3 regions of the Diaphorobacter sp. ED-3 genome follow, and region 2 is predicted to be linked to each of the others. Evidence: predicted binding sites of a transcription regulator. Region 2 holds the regulator's gene; each other region holds the start of a gene.
The links. The regulator sigma-54, encoded in region 2, starts transcription at its own class of promoters, with help from an activator protein. The targets are predictions, from matches to a motif close to TGGCANGNAANCTGCTTT.

Region 1: adh (aldehyde dehydrogenase) is a predicted target of sigma-54. The motif match lies at 3,479-3,496, and genes of this name have one in related genera.
Region 3: PCQ86_RS01345 (TorF family putative porin) is a predicted target of sigma-54. The motif match lies at 3,375-3,392, and genes of this name have one in related genera.

The regions. Positions count from the first base shown of each region.
Region 1 is NZ_CP115182.1:2,088,100-2,094,544, reverse strand. It holds gene PCQ86_RS10285 (AI-2E family transporter) at 1-1,267, opposite strand, end outside; gene PCQ86_RS10280 (Na/Pi cotransporter family protein) at 1,549-3,264, shown strand; gene adh (aldehyde dehydrogenase) at 3,555-5,078, shown strand; gene adhP (alcohol dehydrogenase AdhP) at 5,174-6,205, shown strand; gene PCQ86_RS10265 (DUF779 domain-containing protein) at 6,227-6,445, shown strand, end outside.
Region 2 is NZ_CP115182.1:550,675-557,119, forward strand. It holds gene argS (arginine--tRNA ligase) at 1-155, shown strand, start outside; gene PCQ86_RS02710 (SPOR domain-containing protein) at 168-794, shown strand; gene PCQ86_RS02715 (thiol:disulfide interchange protein DsbA/DsbL) at 853-1,503, shown strand; gene lptA (lipopolysaccharide transport periplasmic protein LptA) at 1,677-2,336, shown strand; gene lptB (LPS export ABC transporter ATP-binding protein) at 2,360-3,112, shown strand; gene PCQ86_RS02730 (RNA polymerase factor sigma-54) at 3,165-4,742, shown strand; gene PCQ86_RS02735 (acyl-CoA thioesterase) at 4,746-5,189, shown strand; gene PCQ86_RS02740 (THUMP domain-containing class I SAM-dependent RNA methyltransferase) at 5,186-6,445, shown strand, end outside.
Region 3 is NZ_CP115182.1:281,435-287,879, forward strand. It holds gene PCQ86_RS01335 (methyl-accepting chemotaxis protein) at 1-1,627, opposite strand, end outside; gene PCQ86_RS01340 (YifB family Mg chelatase-like AAA ATPase) at 1,673-3,211, opposite strand; gene PCQ86_RS01345 (TorF family putative porin) at 3,430-4,161, shown strand; gene glnK (P-II family nitrogen regulator) at 4,182-4,520, shown strand; gene PCQ86_RS01355 (ammonium transporter) at 4,567-5,994, shown strand; gene PCQ86_RS01360 (SMP-30/gluconolactonase/LRE family protein) at 6,134-6,445, shown strand, end outside.

The DNA.
Region 1 (6,445 bases), 1.5 Mb from region 2:
AGATGCGCGTGGGCTCGTCCAGCACCGGCCGGCTGCCCAGCAGCACCTCCAGGAAGGCCAACTGCGGCAGATACCGGCCGATCACCAGCAGGCACACGGTGAGCGGCGTGGACATGATGAGCCCCACCGGCCCCCACAGCGCCGCCCAGAAGGTGGCCGCCACGATGAGCGACAGCGCCGACAGCCCGGTGCTGGACCCATACAGCCAGGGCTCGATGACGTTGTTGCTCACCAGTTCCAGCAGCACGATGAGGCCGATCGTCCACAGCACCAGGTCCCAGCCCGGGTCCACCGCGAAAGCGAGGGTGAGCGGAAACGCCGCGGCAATGAACGGCCCCAGGTAGGGCACGAAGCGCATCACCGCGGCCAGCGACCCCCACAGCACGGCACCGGGCACGCCGATGAGCCACAGGCCCGCCGCCATGGGAATGCCGTAGGTCACGTTGACCAGCAACTGCATGGTCAGGTAGCGCGTGATGCGGTCGCCCGCCTCGTCCATGGCATCGGTGGCGCGGTGCAGATTGCCCCCCCACAGGCGCAGCAGGCGGTCGCGCAGGTCTACACGGTCCAGCAGGATGAAGATCACGAACACCAGCACCAGGCCCGCCTGGGTGAGCGGCCCACTGACCGCCGAGAGCGCGGCCATGAGCTGGTTGGCGGGCGACAGCACGGGCGGCTGCACCTGCACCTTTTGCACCGCCGGCGCGCGCGCGGCACCCGACAAGGCGGGAGCGGCCGCCTCCACCTCGCGCTGCACGATGTCGAAGGTGCGCTTGGCGCCATCGAACATGCCGGGCGCGCGCAACTCCTGGCGCAGGCTGCGCAGCTTCTTGCGGATGGTGCTTTGGTAGGAGGGCAGCTGCGCGCTCAGCTCGCGCGCCTCGTTACCCACGAACAGCGCCCCCACGCCCAGCACCATCAGCATGGCCATCACCACCGCGATGACCGAGGGCAGGCGCGGCAGGCCCATGCGCTTGAGCTGCGCCACCAGCGGCTCCAGCACGAAGCTCAGCAGGAACGCCAATGCCAGCGGCACCAGCAGCGTACGGCCGAAATACAGGCCCGCGACCACCAGCGCCGCGATCACCAGGCCGATCATGAACCGCAGGCTGGGCACCGTGGCGTCCAAGGCCGTGGCGGTGTGCACGGTGCGCTGCGGCGGATAGCCCGAAGCGGTGGCGCCGCGCGCCGCCCCCGCATCCCTGGCCGGCCTGGAATCGGTCGGCTCCTGCGGCCCGCTGTTGCCCATGGCGTTGTCCCCTTGCATCGCTTCTCGAAGTCGTGTCCGGCGCGTATTGTCTGCTGCGCGGCCCCGCGCCCCTGTAGGCGGCAGCCGCCACAGACTGCACGCGGGCGGACGACTGACAGCGCACGCCGTGCACCGCGCCGCCCGCAAAGCGCTCCACCCTACCGATCAATGACCTAAAATAGCCCCAGCGCGCTTGTAGCAAGCGCGAGCAGCTATCAAAATAAAAGCGCCTCTGCCGCACCGTCCCGTCGGCACGCACCTACCGGTCCACCCCCCAACAAAGCCCCCGCGCCGCCGCCTTGACCGCCACCGCCACTCCCCTGATTGCCGCCGGCACCCTGCTGGGCGGCATCGGCCTGTTCCTGCTGGGCATGACCATGCTGACCGACGGGCTCAAGCTGGCGGCCGGGCGCGCGCTGGAGCGCATCCTGGCCGCCTGGACGCGCACGCCGCTGCACGGGCTGGTGACAGGGGTGGCACTCACGGCGCTGGTGCAATCGTCCACCGCCATGACGGTGGCGGCCATCGGTTTCGTCAATGCGGGGTTGCTGGGCTTCAGCTCCGCGCTGTGGGTGGTGTTCGGCTCCAATCTGGGTTCATCGGTCACCGGCTGGCTCGTCGCGTGGCTAGGCTTTGCGGTGAAGGCCGATGCCTTCGCCCTTCCGTTCATCGGCATCGGCATGGCGCTGCAAATCACCGGCAGCGGCACGCGGCGCGGGGCGCTGGGCCAGGCGGTGGCGGGGTTCGGCGTGCTGTTCCTGGGTATCGAACTGCTGCGCCAGGGCTTCACCGGGCTGGATCCGCAGGCGCTGCCACCGCTGTCCAGCGACCTGCCGGGCCTGGCGCTGGCAGTGCTCATCGGCCTGGGCATGACGGTGGTGCTGCAGGCCTCGTCGGCCACGCTGGCGGTGGTGCTCACGGCCGTGGCGGGCGGCTCGCTGGCGGTGGAAGTGGGCGCGGGCGTGGTCATCGGCGCCAACGTGGGCACCACGCTCACGGGCATCCTGGCCGCCATCCACGCCACGTCCAACGCGCGGCGCCTGGCGGCGGCACACGTGCTGTTCAACGTGGTGACGGCCGCGGCGGCCCTGGCGCTGCTGTCGCCCCTGCTCGCCGCCATCCACCACCTGGGCGTATGGCTCACGGGTGAGGGCGACGCAGTGACGCAGCTCGTGATCTTCCACACCGCGTTCAACCTGCTGGGCGTGCTGCTCATGTGGCCGCTGTCAGGGCCGCTCGCGCGCTTTCTGCTGGCGCGCTTTCGCTCGGCCGACGAGGACGTGGCACGCGCGCAGTTCCTGGACCACAACGTGGCCGCCGTGCCCGCGCTGGCCCTGCAGGCGCTGCGCCGCGAGATGGCGCGCGTAGGCCACATGGCACTGCAGCTGGCGTCGGATGCCACCCGCATGGCGCCCGTCGCCCTGCCCTGGCAACCGGCGGGCGCACAGGCCACGAGCCAGCTCACGCGCCAGTTGCAGGCGCTGGAGCAGCTGCAGCAGCAGGTGGGCGCGTTTGTGAGCGACGTGAGCCGCCAGCCGCTGTCGCGCGACGTGGCCGACCAGATGCCCGAGCTGCTGCGCATTGCGGGCTACTACGACACGCTGGCGCGTGTCATGCACCAGGTGGGCCAGCAGGCGCTACGCGTCACGCACCCCGCAACGGTGCCGCCCACCACGCCCGAAGGCCACCCCCTGGCCGCGCTGCCCCTGGCCTTCACCGCGGCGCTGGATTTTTTTGCCGCCGCTGATCCCAAGGCCCACGACCTGGACCAGGTGAACACCGCTCACGCCGTCTTCGACGCGGCGTACGAAGCCGCCAAGGCCGCCGTGCTGCGCGCGGGTGCCCAGGGCTTGCTGGAAGTGACGGCCGTGCACGAGTGGACGGGACTGCTGGGCGACCTGCGCCGCGCCGTGGAGCAGGCCCACAAGGCCGCGCAGCATCTGGCGGCCCTGCCGCGTCTCAAGCCCACCCCGCCCGCCAACGGCCCGGCAAGCGTTACGCCCGGTGCCGAGTGACCCGCAGCGGCGATTCAGGCAAAAAGTGCCTGCAACGCCCTTGAATACAGCGCGAGAAGCTATGTAAAACATAGCACCCTGAGCCCTTCAGCACGACTGCACCTTCAACGGGTGTTCCGTCATGGGCCGGCGCACTGTTGCGTTATGGCACACGGCTGCGCCGCTGCGGCACAGCCGCGGCACGCCCCACCGCCCCTTCCCTCTGGAGCCGTTCTGGCACGGCGCTTGCACTGAGGCACTGCCGCCGCCGCATCGGCGGCATTCCTTCACAAGCACTCAGGAGACACCACATGAACATGGCCGAAATCGCCAGCCTTGGCATCGCCAACCCCTACAAGCAGCAGTACGGCAACTACATAGGCGGGCAGTGGGTGGCGCCCGTGGACGGGCAGTACTTCGAGAACATCTCGCCCATCAACGGCCAGAAGTTCACGGCCGTGCCACGCTCCAACAGCAAGGACATCGACGCCGCACTGGACGCTGCGCACAAAGCCAAGGCCGCGTGGGGCCGCACCTCGACCACTGAGCGCGCCAACATCCTGAACCGGATCGCCGACCGCATGGAGGCCAACCTGCTGCAGATCGCCGTGGCCGAGACCATCGACAACGGCAAGCCGCTGCGCGAGACCATGGCGGCCGACATTCCGCTGGCCATCGACCACTTCCGCTACTTCGCCGGCGCCGTGCGCGCGCAGGAAGGCGGCATCAGCGAGATCGACGCCGACACCATTGCCTACCACTTCCATGAGCCGCTGGGCGTGGTCGGGCAGATCATTCCCTGGAACTTCCCCATCCTGATGGCGGTGTGGAAGCTCGCCCCCGCGCTAGCTGCGGGCAACTGCGTAGTGCTGAAACCCGCGGAGCAGACGCCCGCCTCCATCCTGGTACTGATGGAGATCATTGGCGACCTGCTGCCGCCGGGCGTAGTCAACGTGGTCAACGGCTTTGGCCTGGAGGCTGGCAAGCCGCTGGCCTCCAGCAACCGCATCGCAAAAATAGCCTTCACCGGCGAGACCACCACCGGCCGGCTCATCATGCAGTACGCCAGCCAGAACATCATCCCCGTGACGCTGGAGCTGGGCGGCAAGAGCCCCAACATTTTCTTCGAGGACGTGATGTCCGCCGACGACGGCTTCTTCGACAAGGCGCTGGAAGGCTTTGCGATGTTCGCGCTGAACCAGGGCGAGGTCTGCACGTGCCCCAGCCGCGCGTTGATCCAGGAATCGATCTACGAGCGCTTCATGGAGCGCGCGCTCAAGCGCGTGGCCGCCATAAAGCAGGGCCACCCGCTGGACAAGAACACCATGATCGGTGCCCAGGCCTCGCAGGAGCAACTGGAAAAGATCCTTTCTTACCTGGACCTGGGCAAGCAGGAAGGCGCCCAGTGCCTCATCGGCGGCGCGCGCAACACCGCGCTGGGCGGCGACCTGGCCGGCGGCTACTACGTGCAGCCCACGGTGTTCAAGGGCCACAACAAGATGCGCATCTTCCAGGAAGAAATCTTCGGGCCCGTGGTCTCGGTGACCACCTTCAAGACCGAAGAAGAGGCGCTGGAGATCGCCAACGACACGCTCTACGGCCTGGGCGCGGGCGTGTGGAGCCGTGATGGCGCGCGCGCCTTCCGCATGGGCAAGGGCATCCAGGCGGGGCGCGTGTGGACCAACTGCTACCACCTCTACCCCGCGCACGCCGCGTTTGGCGGCTACAAGCAGTCGGGCATCGGCCGTGAGAACCACAAGATGATGCTGGACCACTACCAGCAGACCAAGAACCTGCTGGTGAGCTACACCCAGCAGCCGCTGGGCTTCTTCTAAGCCCATACAGCGCCCCCACTGGCCGTCCCAGCAGGGGCGGCTGGTGCACGGGGGCTCCCCTTGCGTTCATTTGCACAGAGAAGGAGGTTTATCCCATGCCAGCCAAGACAATGAAAGCCGCCGTGGTCCGCGAGTTCGGCAAGCCGCTGACGATCGAAGAGGTGCCCGTGCCCACCCCCGCCGCCGACCAGATCCTGGTGAAGATCGAGGCCTCGGGCGTGTGCCACACCGACCTGCACGCCGCCGAGGGCGACTGGCCCGTCAAGCCCAATCCGCCCTTCATCCCGGGGCACGAGGGCGTGGGCTTCGTCGCCGCCGTGGGCGCCAACGTCAAGCATGTGAAGGAAGGCGACCGCGTGGGCGTGCCCTGGCTGCACTCGGCCTGCGGCCGTTGCACGCACTGCCTGGGCGGTTGGGAGACGCTGTGCGAGTCGCAGAGCAACACGGGGTATTCGGTCAACGGCGGTTTTGCCGACTACGCGCTGGCCGACCCCAACTACGTGGGCCGCCTGCCGAAAGACCTGGGCTTCGTGGACATCGCCCCCGTGCTGTGCGCCGGCGTGACCGTGTACAAAGGCCTGAAGGTGACCGACACCAAGCCCGGCGACTGGGTGGCGATTTCCGGCATTGGCGGCCTGGGCCACATGGCCGTGCAGTACGCCCGCGCCATGGGGCTGAATGTGGCTGCGGTGGACGTGGACGACGACAAGCTCGCGCTGGCCCGCCAGCTGGGCGCCAGCGTGACGGTGAACGCGCGCGACACCGACCCGGCCGCCTTCCTGCAAAAGGAGATCGGCGGTGCGCACGGCGCGCTGGTCACGGCCGTGTCGCCCAAGGCCTTCGAGCAGGCGCTGGGCATGGTGCGGCGCGGCGGCACGGTGTCGCTCAACGGGTTGCCGCCGGGCAACTTTCCGCTGCCCATCTTCGACATGGTGCTGCGCGGCGTGACCGTGCGCGGCTCCATCGTCGGCACGCGGCTGGACCTGCAGGAGTCGCTGGACTTCGCCGCGCGCGGCCAGGTGAAGGCCACGGTGCGCACCGAGAAGCTGGAGAACATCAACGACGTGTTCGCGCGCATGCACAAGGGCCAGATCCAGGGCCGCGTGGTGCTGGACATGGCGGCCTGACACCGCAGCACAGGCAACGCCATGACCACGCCAGCGCCGCCCGCCACCCGCGTGTCGGCCACACCCGAGGCCACGGCGCTCATCAAGCGCCTGGTGGCCCAGCACGGCCCGCTGATGTTCCACCAGTCGGGCGGCTGCTGCGACGGCAGCGCGCCCATGTGCTTTGCCCGCGGGGAGTTCCTGCTGGGCGATGCCGACGTGCTGCTGGGTGAGATCGCCGGGCAGCCGTTCTACATGAGC
Region 2 (6,445 bases):
TGGCTGCCGCCTACCACAGCTATTACGACGCCGAACGCATTCTGGTGGACGACGAGGCCGTCAAGCAGGCGCGGCTGGCGCTCGTCGCGGCCACAGCGCAGGTATTGCACAATGGATTGGCGGTGCTGGGCGTGTCTGCGCCAGCCAGAATGTAAGTGACCACTGATATGAAGAAACAGCAACGCGGCGGCACCATCGTGGGCTTCATCCTCGGGGTGATCGTGGGCCTGGGAGCCGCGCTGGCCGTGGCCGTGTATGTGACCAAGGTGCCCGTGCCCTTCCTGAACAAGAGCACGCCGCGTGCGTCCGAGCAGGACGAGGCCACGAAGAACAAGAACTGGGACCCCAACGCGCCGCTGTACGGCAAGAACCCTGTGCGCCCCGCTGCGCCGGCTGCCGCTCCCGCGTCCGACACCGCGACCGCCGCAGCCCAGCCTGCGTCGGGTCCGCGGGCGGCGGCCAGCCGGCCCGGCGCGGCACCGACGTCGGCCGACCCGCTGGGCGACCTGGCCCGCGCCAAGGCCAACGCGGCGCCCGCTCCCGCGACCAGTGCCGATCCTTTCGAATACTTCGTGCAGGCGGGCGCGTTCCGCACCCAGCAGGATGCCGATGCGCAGCGCGCCAAGCTGGCCATGCTGGGCTGGGAGGCGCGCGTCAGCGAGCGTGAGCAGAACGGCCGCACGGTGTTCCGCGTGCGCGTGGGCCCGTTCGGCAAGCGTGACGACGCCGAGTCGCTGAAGGAAAAACTCGATGGCGCGGGGGTGGAGTCCGCGCTGGTCCGGGTGCAGCGCTGAACTTTTGCCCGCGCTGGCGCTCACAACCCTCCATACTGTCCAGGAGTGATCCCAACCTATGAAACGCCGTGAGTTTTCTCTGACCGTCGCCTCCGCGGCCACCGCCCTGAGCCTGCCGCTGGCGGCGCCCGCATTGGCGCAAGGCCGCCAGTTCAAGGAAGGCAAGGACTACGTCAAGCTGGGCAAGCCCGTCGCAACCGAGGCACCTGCCGGGAAGATCGAAGTTATCGAGTTCTTCTGGTACAGCTGCCCGCACTGCAATACGTTCGAGCCTTCGCTGGAGGCCTGGATCAAGTCGGCGCCCAAGGACCTGCACATCCGCCGCGTGCCCGTGGCGTTCAATGCGAGCTTCGTGCCGCAGCAAAAGCTCTACTACGCGCTGGAAGGCATGGGCAAGCTGCCCGAGCTGCATGCGAAGGTGTTCCGCGCGGTGCACGTGGAACGCCTGCCGCTGAACAAGGACGAGCTGATCTTCGACTGGATCGGCAAGCAGGGCGTGGACGTGGCGAAGTTCAAGGAGGTCTACAACTCCTTCACCGTATCCAACCAGGTGCGCAAGGCGTCGCAGCTGCAGGACGGCTACCAGGTCGAAGGCGTGCCCTCCATGGGAGTGGCCGGCCGCTACTACACCGACGGCACCATGGCCGGCAACATGCAAAGCGTGCTGCAGGTGGTGGAGCACCTGGTTGGCGTAGCGCGCAAGGGCTGAAGCGCCCCGCCGCGACCAACGACAAGCGCGCCTACGGGCGCGCTTTTTTCATGCCTGCGCACCGGTTGGCGCGGCGGCATGACAGCCGGTGGCAGGCCTGTACGGGTTGATGCGATCCACTGCGGCGGCGGCGCGCTTGCGTCAGTACAATGACCGCAAGATTCGTGCCCTCTATGAGAACCCGATTGCCCTTCCTCCTCCTGTCCCGCGCCGCAGCGCTGGCCCTGGCGCTGGCTGCATCGCCGCTGGTGCATGCCGAAAAAGCCGACCGCAACAAGCCCATGAACATCGAGGCCGATGCCCTGCGCCACGATGAGCTCAAGCAGACCAGCGTTTTCACCGGCCGTGTCGTCATGACCAAGGGCACCATCGTGCTGCGCGGCGCGCAGCTGGAGGTGCGCCAGGATGCCGACGGCTTCCAGTACGGTGTGGTGACGGCCGAGCCGGGCAAGCGCGCTTTTTTCCGGCAAAAGCGTGACACCGCGCCGGGCGCGCCCGACGAGTTCGTCGAGGGCGAGGGTGAGGTCATCGAATACGACGGCCGCGCCGACGTGGTGAAGCTCATCCGCCGCGCCGAGCTGCGTCGCTACCGCGAGGCCACACTGACCGACGAGCTGGCCGGCGCCCTCATCGTCTACAACAACCTCACGGACGTGTTCACCGTGGACGGGCAGAAGACCGCGCCCGGCGGCGCCACTGCCGGCACGCCGGGCGGCCGGGTGCGGGCGGTGCTCGCGCCCAAGGAGCCCGCCTCGGGCACCAGCGCCACGCCGCCCGTGCGCACCGAGCCGCCCGCGCTGCGTACCAGCCCCAGCCTGGACGGCGCGAAGTGAGCGCGGCCTTGGACGATGCGCGCATGAGCGAAGGCGTCAGCCGCCTGGAGGCGCTGCACCTGGAGAAGTCCTACGGCAGCCGCAAGGTGGTCAAGGACGTGTCCGTGGTCGTGCAAAAGGGAGAGGTGGTGGGCCTATTGGGCCCCAACGGCGCCGGCAAGACCACGTCGTTCTACATGATCGTCGGCCTGGTGCGCAGCGACGGCGGCCGCATCAGCATCGACGGGCAGGACGTGACGGACATGCCCATCCACCGGCGCTCGCGGCTGGGCCTGTCGTACCTGCCGCAGGAAGCCTCGATCTTTCGCAAGCTCAATGTCGAAGACAACGTGCGCGCGGTGCTGGAGCTGCAGACCGACGAGGCCGGCCGCTCCCTGCCGCGCGCCGAGGTGGAGCGGCGCCTGACCGCGCTGCTGCAGGAACTGCGCGTGGACCACCTGCGCAAGTCGCCTGCACTGGCGCTGTCGGGCGGCGAGCGCCGGCGCGTGGAGATCGCGCGCGCGCTGGCCACGCAGCCGCGCTTCATCCTGCTGGATGAGCCCTTCGCCGGCATCGACCCGATCGCCGTGATCGAGATCCAGCGCATCATTGGCTTTCTCAAGGCGCGCGGCATTGGCGTGCTGATCACCGACCACAACGTGCGTGAGACGCTGGGCATCTGCGACCACGCCTTCATCATCAGCGACGGCCAGGTGCTGGCTCAGGGTACGCCGTCGGACATCGTCGACAACGCGGAAGTGCGCCGGGTGTACCTGGGCGAGCACTTCCGCATGTGAGAGTGATGGGCGACCACGGCGCGATGCAGGACCAGACAGTGGGTTGCAGGCCATGAAGCCCGGCCTGTCGCTGCGCGTCTCGCAGCACCTGGCGCTCACACCGCAGTTGCAGCAGTCGATCCGCCTGCTGCAGCTGTCCACGCTGGAGCTGGCCCAGGAGGTCGAGCAAATGCTCGACGAGAACCCCTTCCTGGAGCGCACGCTGGAAGAGGCCCCGCGCGAGGAGTTCGGCCTGGCCCAGGCCGATGCACCGGTGAGCGAGCAAGACCGAGAAGTCGAAGATGCTATTTATTCAGGAGCTGTCAGCGCAGGGCAGGAAAGCGCTACAAGCCAAAATGATGCAGAAACCTCCACAGCCGAATCCACGGCCGAACCCGCGGACTGGGAAGGCGACGGCTCGGTAGACCTGGCGCCCGACGACAGCGAGTGGGGCGGCGACGCCCCGGCACGCAACGGTGCCGGCGCGGGGAGCGACGACGAGGTGGACGCCACCGAGCTGGCCCGCAGCCAGGAGTCGCTCACGGCCTTCCTGCACCGCCAGGCGCTGGCGCTGCGCCTGTCCGAGCTGGACATGGCCGCGCTGCGCTTCCTCATCGAATCGCTGAACGACGACGGCTACCTGGACGAGTCGCTGCAGGACCTGGCCGCCAGCCTGGCGGGCACCGAAGACCCCGAGCAACTCGATGAATTGGTGCACCGCTTCACCGTGGCGCTGCGCCTGCTGCAAAGCCTGGAGCCCGCGGGCGTGGGCGCGCGCGGACTGGCCGAATGCCTCACGCTGCAGTTGCGTGCGATGGACCAGGACGAAGAGGGCGACCCCGACGTGATCCAGGCCGCGCTGGCCATTTGCGGCCAGCCGCTGGACCTGCTGGCCAAGCGCGACGTGCGCCGCCTGGCGCAGGCCTGCGGCACCAGCGAAGAGCGCACGCGCGCTGCGATGGCCTTGATCGCGCGGCTGGAGCCACGCCCGGGCAGGCGCTTTGCCGACGTGGACCGCAACATCATCGTGCCCGACGTGATCGTCAAGAAAACCGGCCGCGGCGGACAGCAGAACTTCAGCGTGCAGCTCAACCCGGACGTGATGCCGCGCCTGCGCGTGCACGACATCTACGCCGGCGCGTTGCGCGGCGGCCGTGGCGAAGGCCACCAGGCGCTGCAGGCACGGCTGCAGGAGGCGCGCTGGTTCATCAAGAACATCCAGCAGCGTTTTGACACCATCCTGCGCGTGTCGCGCGCCATCGTGGAGCGGCAGAAGAACTTCTTCGTGCATGGCGAACTGGCCATGCGCCCGCTGGTGCTGCGCGACATTGCCGATGAACTGGGCCTGCACGAGTCCACCATCAGCCGCGTGACCACCGCCAAGTACATGGCCACACCCCAGGGCACGTACGAGCTCAAATACTTCTTCGGCTCGGGGCTGGGCACCGAAACCGGCGGCAACGCCTCCAGTACGGCCGTGCGCGCGCTCATCAAGCAGTTCATCGCGGCCGAGAACCCGCACAAGCCGCTGTCGGACAGCCAGATCGCCGAGATGCTCAAGGAGCAGGGCATTGAATGTGCGCGCCGCACCGTGGCCAAATACCGTGAGGCGCTCAAGATCGCCCCGGCCAACCTCCGCAAGGCACTTTGAACCATGGCACGCGTCGTCTTCGACCTTCCCCCGCACTTCGGCTTCAGTACCGAGCTGCAGATCTACATCAGCCATGTCAACCAGGGCGGGCACCTGGACAACGCGCAGTTGCTCAGCCTCGTGTCCGAGGCGCGCGTGCGTTTCTTCAAGTCGCTGGGTTACCCCGAGGCCGACGTGGCGGGCCTGTCCACCGTGGTGGGCGACATCGTGGCGCAATACAAGTCCGAGGCGTTCCACGGCGAGACGCTGCGCGTGGAGATGACGCCGCAGGACTTCAACCGCTACGGCTTCGACCTCGTCTTCCGGTTGACCGAGAAGAGCCAGGGGCGCGAGATCGCGCGCGGCAAGACCGGCATCGTCTTCATCGACCGGGCGGCCCGCAAGCCCGCACCCATTCCCGAATCCGTGCTCCAGCCATTGCTGCAGCGCGCAGCACAGCCGCAATGAACCAGCTTCAACTCTTTTTGCCCTGCGCCGCTGGCGTGGAGGGCTATCTGGCCGACGAGGTGCATGGCCTCACGGGGCTGGCCGGGCAGGACCTGCTCGTGGGCCGCGCGGGCGTGCTGCTGCGCGCCTCCTGGCGCGACGCGCTGCGCCTGAACCTGCACAGCCGCCTGGCGCAGCGCGTGCTGGTGCAACTGGCCGAGCGGCCCTACCGCAACGAGGACGACATCTATGCCGCCGCGGCCGACGTGGCCTGGGAGATCTGGTTCACCCCGCGCCAGAGCTTCAAGGTGGAGGTGACGGCCCAGCACAGCCCGCTCAAGAGCCTGAACTTCGCCGCGCTGCGCGTGAAGGATGCCGTGGCCGACCGCTTCCGCGCCAAGGCCGGCGTGCGCCCCGACGTGCAGACGCAGTGGCCCGACGTGCGCGTGCACCTGCACCTGACCAGCGACCGCGCCCAGATCTACATCGACACCTCGGGCGAACCGCTGTTCAAACGCGGCTGGCGCGAGGACAAGGGCGACGCGCCGCTCAAGGAAACGCTGGCCGCCGCCATGATCGCCGCCACCGGCTGGGACCCGCATGGCGAGCAGCCGCTGCCGCTGTACGACCCCTGCTGCGGCAGCGGCACCGTGGTCATCGAGGCCGCGCAGATCGCCTGCCGCATCGCGCCGGGGCTGCAGCGGCGCTTTGCCTTCGAGAAGCTTTTGCCGCACCAGGCCCATGTCTGGTCTGCGATCAAGGACGAAGCTGCCAGCGCCGTTACCGCGGCCTCGGTGCCGATTTTTGGCAGCGACGTGTCGCACCGCATGGTGGACTTTGCCCAGCGCAATGCCGTGCGCGCCGGCGTGGCCGACGCGGTGCAGCTGCGCGGGGGCGACGCGCTGCAGCGCATGCCGCCCAGTGAACAACCCGGGGTCATGCTGCTGAATCCGCCGTATGGCGAGCGCATCGCCGCGGCCGGCACGGCGGGGCGCAATGCGCGTGAGCGCATGTCCACGGTCGAGCGCATGGGCCGCGAGACGGCGCAGACCGAAGACGGCGTGGACTTCTTCGCGCAGTTGGCCGCGCACTGGAAGAAGCACTACGCCGGCTGGCAGGCCTGGATGCTCACGCCCGACCTCAAGCTGCCCGGCAAGATGCGCCTGAAGGAGTCGCGCCGCGTGCCGCTGTGGAACGGCCCCATCGAATGCCGCCTGTTCCGCTTCGACCTCGTGGCGGGCGCCGTGCGGGATCGGCCGCGCGCCGGCCACGCGGGG
Region 3 (6,445 bases), 270 kb from region 2:
GGGGCTTGGTCGTTGTGGCCGGTGCGGGCCGGCGGAAGGGGGCGGGCGCTGCCGCTGCCGCTGCCGTTGCCGTCTGGGCGGCCTGCAGGCCTTCCACGCGGAACACGCTCACTGCCTGGGCCAACTGGCCAGCCTGGGCCTTGAGCGAGCCCGTGGCGGCGGTGGCTTCCTCCACCAGTGCGGCGTTCTGCTGCGTGACCTGGTCCATCTGCGTGATGGCCTGGTGCACCTGCTCGATGCCCGCGCTCTGCTCTTGACTCGCGGCGGTGATCTCGGCCACCAGGTCGCTCACGCGCTGCACGCTCTGCACGATGGCGTCCATGGTGCGGCCGGCTTCCTCGACCTGGTGGGAGCCTTCCTCTACTTTGGCGACCGAGTCGCCGATCAGGCCCTTGATGTCCTTGGCGGCAGCCGCGCTGCGCTGTGCCAGTGCGCGCACCTCGCCGGCCACCACGGCAAAGCCGCGACCCTGCTCGCCGGCGCGCGCGGCCTCCACCGCGGCGTTCAGCGCCAGGATGTTGGTCTGGAAGGCGATCGAGTCGATCACGCCGATGATGTCGCTGATCTTGCGGCTGCTGGCGTTGATGGCGCCCATGGTCTGCACCACGCCGGCCACCACCTGGCCGCCCTGCGTGGCCGTCTGCGCGGCGGAGGAGGCCAACTGGTTGGCCTGACGCGCGTTGTCGGCGTTCTGGCGCACGGTGCTGGTCAGCTGCTCCATCGAGGCGGCGGTTTCCTGCAGCGAGCTGGCCTGCTCCTCGGTGCGCGAGGACAGGTCTTGGTTGCCTGCGTCGAGCTGGCTGGACGCCGTGGCGATGCCGTCGGTGCCCGAGCGCACGCGCGCCACCACCTGCGACAGGCTGGCGTTCATCTCCTGCAGCGCCTGCAGCAGCTGGCCGGTCTCGTCGCGCGAGTCGACCTGCACGCGGCTGGTGAGGTCGTTGGCCGCCACGGCGCGCGCCACCTGCACGGCCTGCGCCAGCGGCCGCGTGATGCCGCGTGTGAGCCACCATGCGCACAGGGCGCCTGCGCCCAGGCCGAGCACGCCCAGCACGATCAGCCACAGCCGGCTTTGCCCATAGGTGACATTGATCCCCTGCGCCGTGGCGTCGATGCGGGCGCGTTGCATGTCCAGCAGGCGCTGGATCAGCGCCACGTACTGGTCGGTGGCGGGCAGGTACACCTGGGTGAGCAGGCGTTCGGCCTCCTCCAGCTGGCCCTCGGCCTTGGCCTTCACGGCCTGGTCGCGCGAGGACAGGTAGGTCACGCGCGCCTTCTGGATGTCGGCCCACAGGGCCTTTTCCTCGTCGCTGGTGAGCAGTGTTTCGATACGCTTTTGCAGCTCGGCCGATTCGCGCGTGGAGGTGGCGGTGTCCGCCGCGAAGAACTGGCCGAGCGAGGGGTCCGTGCTCTTGACGATGGCCGAGGTACGGCGTGCCGCGCTGTACACGTAGCGGTACCAGTCGCTGATCATGCGCTCTACCGCCAAGGGTTGCTGCGTCATCTCGTTGGTGGCTTGCGCCACGGTCTGCAGGCGCCATACGCCAAAGGCCGTCATCAGGGCCATCAGCAGCAGGACAAGGGCGAAGCCGCCTCCCAGGCGGGTGCCGATGCTGAGGTTTTTCATAGGATCTTCAGGAGGATTCAAACAAGGAAGGGCAGCGGTGGAGCGTCACGCCGGTGCGCGCAGGGCGCGCCGGTATTGCACGGCTTCGGCCACATGGGCGGCGCCCACGGTCCCGCAGCCCGATAGATCGGCAATAGTACGTGCAACCTTGAGGGCCCGGTGCGTGCTGCGCGCCGACCACGCCAGACGCGCCGCCGCAGCCTGCAGGAACCGCGCGGCCGCGGTGTCCAGCGCCGCCATCTGTTCCAGCTCCTGGCCCTGCAATGCCTGGTTGGCCTTGCCCTGGCGCTGGAGCGCTCGTTCGTGCGCGCGGGCCACGCGTTCGCGCACGGCGCCGCTGGGTTCGCCGGGCGGGGCGCCCAGCAGTTCCTCGGGCGGCAGCGCGGGCACCTCCACATGCAGGTCGATGCGGTCCAGCAGCGGGCCGCTGAGCTTGCCCTGGTAGCGCGCGATCTGGTCGGGTGTGCAGCGGCAGGCGCGCTGGTGCGAGCCCGCAAAACCACAGGGGCAGGGGTTCATGGCCGCCACGAGCTGAAAGCGCGCCGGGAACTCGGCGCGCTGCGCCGCCCGGGCAATGGTGATGCGCCCGCTTTCCAGCGGCTCGCGCAGCGCTTCCAGGGCGCTGCGGGCGAATTCGGGGAATTCATCGAGGAAGAGCACGCCTTCGTGCGCGAGCGAGATCTCGCCCGGGCGCGGCGGCGAGCCCCCGCCCACCAGCGCGATCGCGCTGCAGCTGTGGTGCGGGCTGGCCGTGGTGCGCTGCATCCACTGCGCGGGGCTGAAGCGCCCGGCCAGGCTGGCAATGGCCGCGCTCTCCAGCGCTTGCTCCACCCCCATCGGGGGCAGCAGCCCGGCAAAACGCTGGGCCAGCATGGATTTGCCCGAGCCCGGGGGCCCCACGAGCAGCAGCCCGTGCCCGCCTGCGGCAGCGATCTCCAGTGCGCGCTTGGCCGCGGCCTGCCCCTTCACGTCGGCCAGGTCCGGGCCATCGGTGGCCGGGGCCGGCGGCGCGGGTTGCAGCCGCTGCCAACCGCCGTCGTCCGCGCCATCATCGTTCGGCGGGGGCACGGGCACGAACTGGCGTACCACGTCCAACAGGTGGTGCGCGCGGTAGATCTCGGTGCCCGGCACCAGCGCAGCTTCTTCGGCGCTGCCGGGGGGAAGCACCGTGCGTACGGGCTGCGCCAGCGCGCGCAGCGCCAAGCTGGTCGCCAGGGCGCCGCGCACCGGGCGCAGCAGGCCCGACAGCGATAGCTCGCCGGCGAACTCCCAGCCGTCCAACCGGGCCGCGTCGATCTGCCCGCTCGCGGCCAGGATGCCCAGCGCGATCGGCAGGTCGAAGCGGCCGGAGTCTTTGGGCAGATCGGCCGGCGCCAGGTTCACGGTGATCTTCTTGTTGGCCGGGAATTCCAGCCCGGCGTTCTGCAGCGCGGAGCGCACGCGCTCGCGCGCCTCCTTGACCTCGACATCGGCCAGGCCCACCAGCGCGAAGCTGGGCAACCCGTTGGCCAGGTGTACTTCCACCGTAACGGCGGGCGCGTGCAGGCCCAGCAGGGCGCGGCTTTGCACCAAAGCAAGACTCATCGCAACGGATCTCCCCAGGCATGTGCGTGCAACCATGGCGACGGATGCGCCAGGGGGCCGCCCTGCACCAGGCTGGTGCGAAATGCGCCGGGCTGCAACCCCTGTGACTGCACGTATGCCTCAGGATGGTACCCGGCAGGCCGTCGCGGGGCGGATTTCGGGGTGGCACGGTCCATGCATTGAGGGGGTGTCAACCGTCGCCCAACACTGGAGGAACCATGCACCGCTTTTCCCTCAAGACCCTGGCCCTCGCTTTTGCGGCCGTCGCCGTACCGGGCCTTGCCAGCGCCCAGCTCACTGCCAATGTGTCGCTGACCAGCAACTACAAGTTCCGCGGCCAGGACCAGGACGTGAACCGCATCAAGGCCGTGAACCCGGCCATCCAGGGCGGGTTCGACTACAGCTTTGGCGACAGTGGCTTCTACGTGGGCAACTGGAACTCCAGCGTGGACTGGCTGTCCGGCAACTCCATCGAGGCCGACTTCTACGGTGGCTACAAATTCAAGGCCGGCGAGGTGGACCTGGATGTGGGCGCGCTCACGTATGTGTACCCAGGCAACACCAACGGCAACACCACCGAGCTGTACGGCGCGGCCACGTACGGCCCGTTCACGGCCAAGTACTCGCACACCGTGTCCAAGGATTACTTCGGCTGGGCGGGCGCCAAGACCTCCAGCAACCGTGGGCGCAACACGGGCTACCTGAACCTGGCGTTTGCGCAGGAGGTTGCGCCCAGCGTCACGCTGAAGGCGTCCGTGGGCTACACGCGCTTTGCCAGCGACATCAAGGACCTGGGCGTGCCCAACTACGTGGACTACAGCGTGGGCGGCGCCTACGACTTCGGCGCCGGCCTGTCGTTGTCCGCGGCGGTTGCCGGAGCCAACAAGAAGGGCTTCTTCGGCGATGCCAACAAGGCCCGCCTGATCGTCTCCCTCACCAAGACCCTCTAACTCTCGACAAGGAACCGATCATGAAAATGGTCACCGCCATCATCAAACCCTTCAAGCTCGACGAGGTGCGCGAGTCCCTGTCGGACATCGGCGTGCAGGGCATCACCGTGACCGAGGTGAAGGGCTTTGGCCGCCAGAAGGGCCATACCGAGCTGTACCGCGGCGCCGAGTACGTCGTGGACTTCCTGCCCAAGGTGAAGATCGAGGCCGCCGTGGCCGACGAGCTGGTGGAACGCGTCATCGAGGCCATCGAAGGCGCGGCCCGCACCGGCAAGATCGGCGACGGCAAGATCTTCGTGGCGCACCTGGAGCAGGTGGTGCGTATCCGCACCGGCGAGACCGGCCAGGAAGCCCTGTGAGCGCGCGTCGCACAGGCATTCGTCCCTCCCGACCCAGAGATCTGCCATGAAAAAACTATTTGCTTCCCTATTGATCGGTGCAAGCCTGCTGGCCGGTGGCGCCGGCGCGCTGGCCCAGGCACCCGACGCGGCCGCGGCGGCTTCGGAACCCGTGGCCGTCGCCCCCGCGCCCGCTGCCGAGCCCGTCGCAGCACCTGCTGCGGCACCCGCACCCGCACCCGCCCCCGCGGCAGAGGCGCCCGCCGCGCCCAAGGTGGACTCGGGCGACACCGCTTGGATGCTGACCTCCACGCTGCTCGTGATCCTGATGATCATCCCGGGCCTGGCCCTGTTCTACGGGGGGCTGGGCCGCACCAAGAACATGCTGTCCGTGCTGATGCAGGTGTTCGTGATCTTTGCCCTGGTGTCGCTGCTGTGGTCCATCTATGGCTACAGCCTCGCGTTCTCCGGCGAGGGCCAATTCGTGGGCGACCTGTCCAAGCTTTTCCTGAAGGGCGTGAGCCAGGAAACCTTTGGTGCGCTGTCGACCATTCCCGAATACGTGTTCATCGCCTTCCAGGGCACGTTCGCGGCCATCACCGTGGCGCTGATCGTGGGCTCCTTTGCGGAACGCATGCGTTTTGCGGCCGTGCTCATCTTCGCGCTGCTGTGGTTCACCTTCAGCTATGTGCCCATGGCCCACATCGTGTGGGGTGGCGGCCTGCTGGCGGCCGACGGCGCGCTCGATTTTGCGGGCGGCACCGTGGTGCACATCAACGCCGGTATCGCGGGCCTGGTGGGTGCCTACATGGTGGGCAAGCGCATCGGCTTCGGCAAAGAGGCCTTCACCCCGCACAGCCTGACGCTGACCATGGTGGGCGCGTCGCTGCTGTGGGTGGGCTGGTTCGGCTTCAACGCCGGCTCGGCCGGTGCCGCCAACGCCGTTGCGGGCCTGGCCTTCGTGAACACGGTGCTGGCCACCTCGGCCGCCACGCTGTCGTGGATTGCCGGCGAAGCGCTGCACAAGGGCAAGGCCTCCATGCTGGGCGCGGCCTCGGGCGCGGTGGCCGGCCTGGTGGCGGTCACGCCCGCCGCGGGCTTCGTGGGCCCCATGGGCTCCATCGCGATCGGCCTGATCGCCGGCCTGGTCTGCCTGTGGGGCGTGGGCGGCCTGAAGAAGATGCTGAACGTGGACGATGCCTTTGACGTGTTTGGCGTGCATGGCGTGGGCGGCATCGTGGGCGCCATCCTCACCGGCGTGTTCGCGGCCCAGGGCCTGGGCGGCACCGGCGGCCTGACGCCTGACACCTTCAGCATGGGCGCGCAGGTGTGGGTGCAGGTCAAGAGCGTGCTGTTCACCATCGTGTGGTCGGGCGTGGTGTCCTTCATCGCCTACAAGGTCGCCGACCTGCTGGTGGGCCTGCGCGTGAGCGAGGAAGCCGAGCGCGAGGGCCTGGACATCACCTCCCACGGCGAGACGGCCTACCACCGCTGAGCGGCGTTGAACGGCGGGCGCCGCGTGGTGGCGCGGCGCCCCCGATGACAAGCGAGCAACTCCCTGTCCCTTTTTTGGGCCCGCCCTTGGCGGGCCTTTTCTTTGGGTGGCGCGCAGGCCCGGGGCCAATAATGCCTGCATGAACACTGCCTGGACGCCCCTGGCCGCCGCGCCCGCGCAACTCGGCGAATCTCCTTTCTGGCACCCCCTGGAGTCCCGTCTGTACTGGGTGGACATCGCTGGCCGCGCGCTGTGGCGCAGCGGCGTGCACGGGAGCGATGCGCAATGCTGGCCCCTGCCGGCCGAGCCCGGCTGCATCGCGCCGGCGCGCCAAGGGGGCACACCCGCAGGCCTGGTAGTGGCGCTGCGCGACCGCATCTGCCACGCGCCGCGCTGGGGCGGGCCGCTCCTCACGCTGGCGCACTTGCCCATCGACCCGGCGACCGAGCGT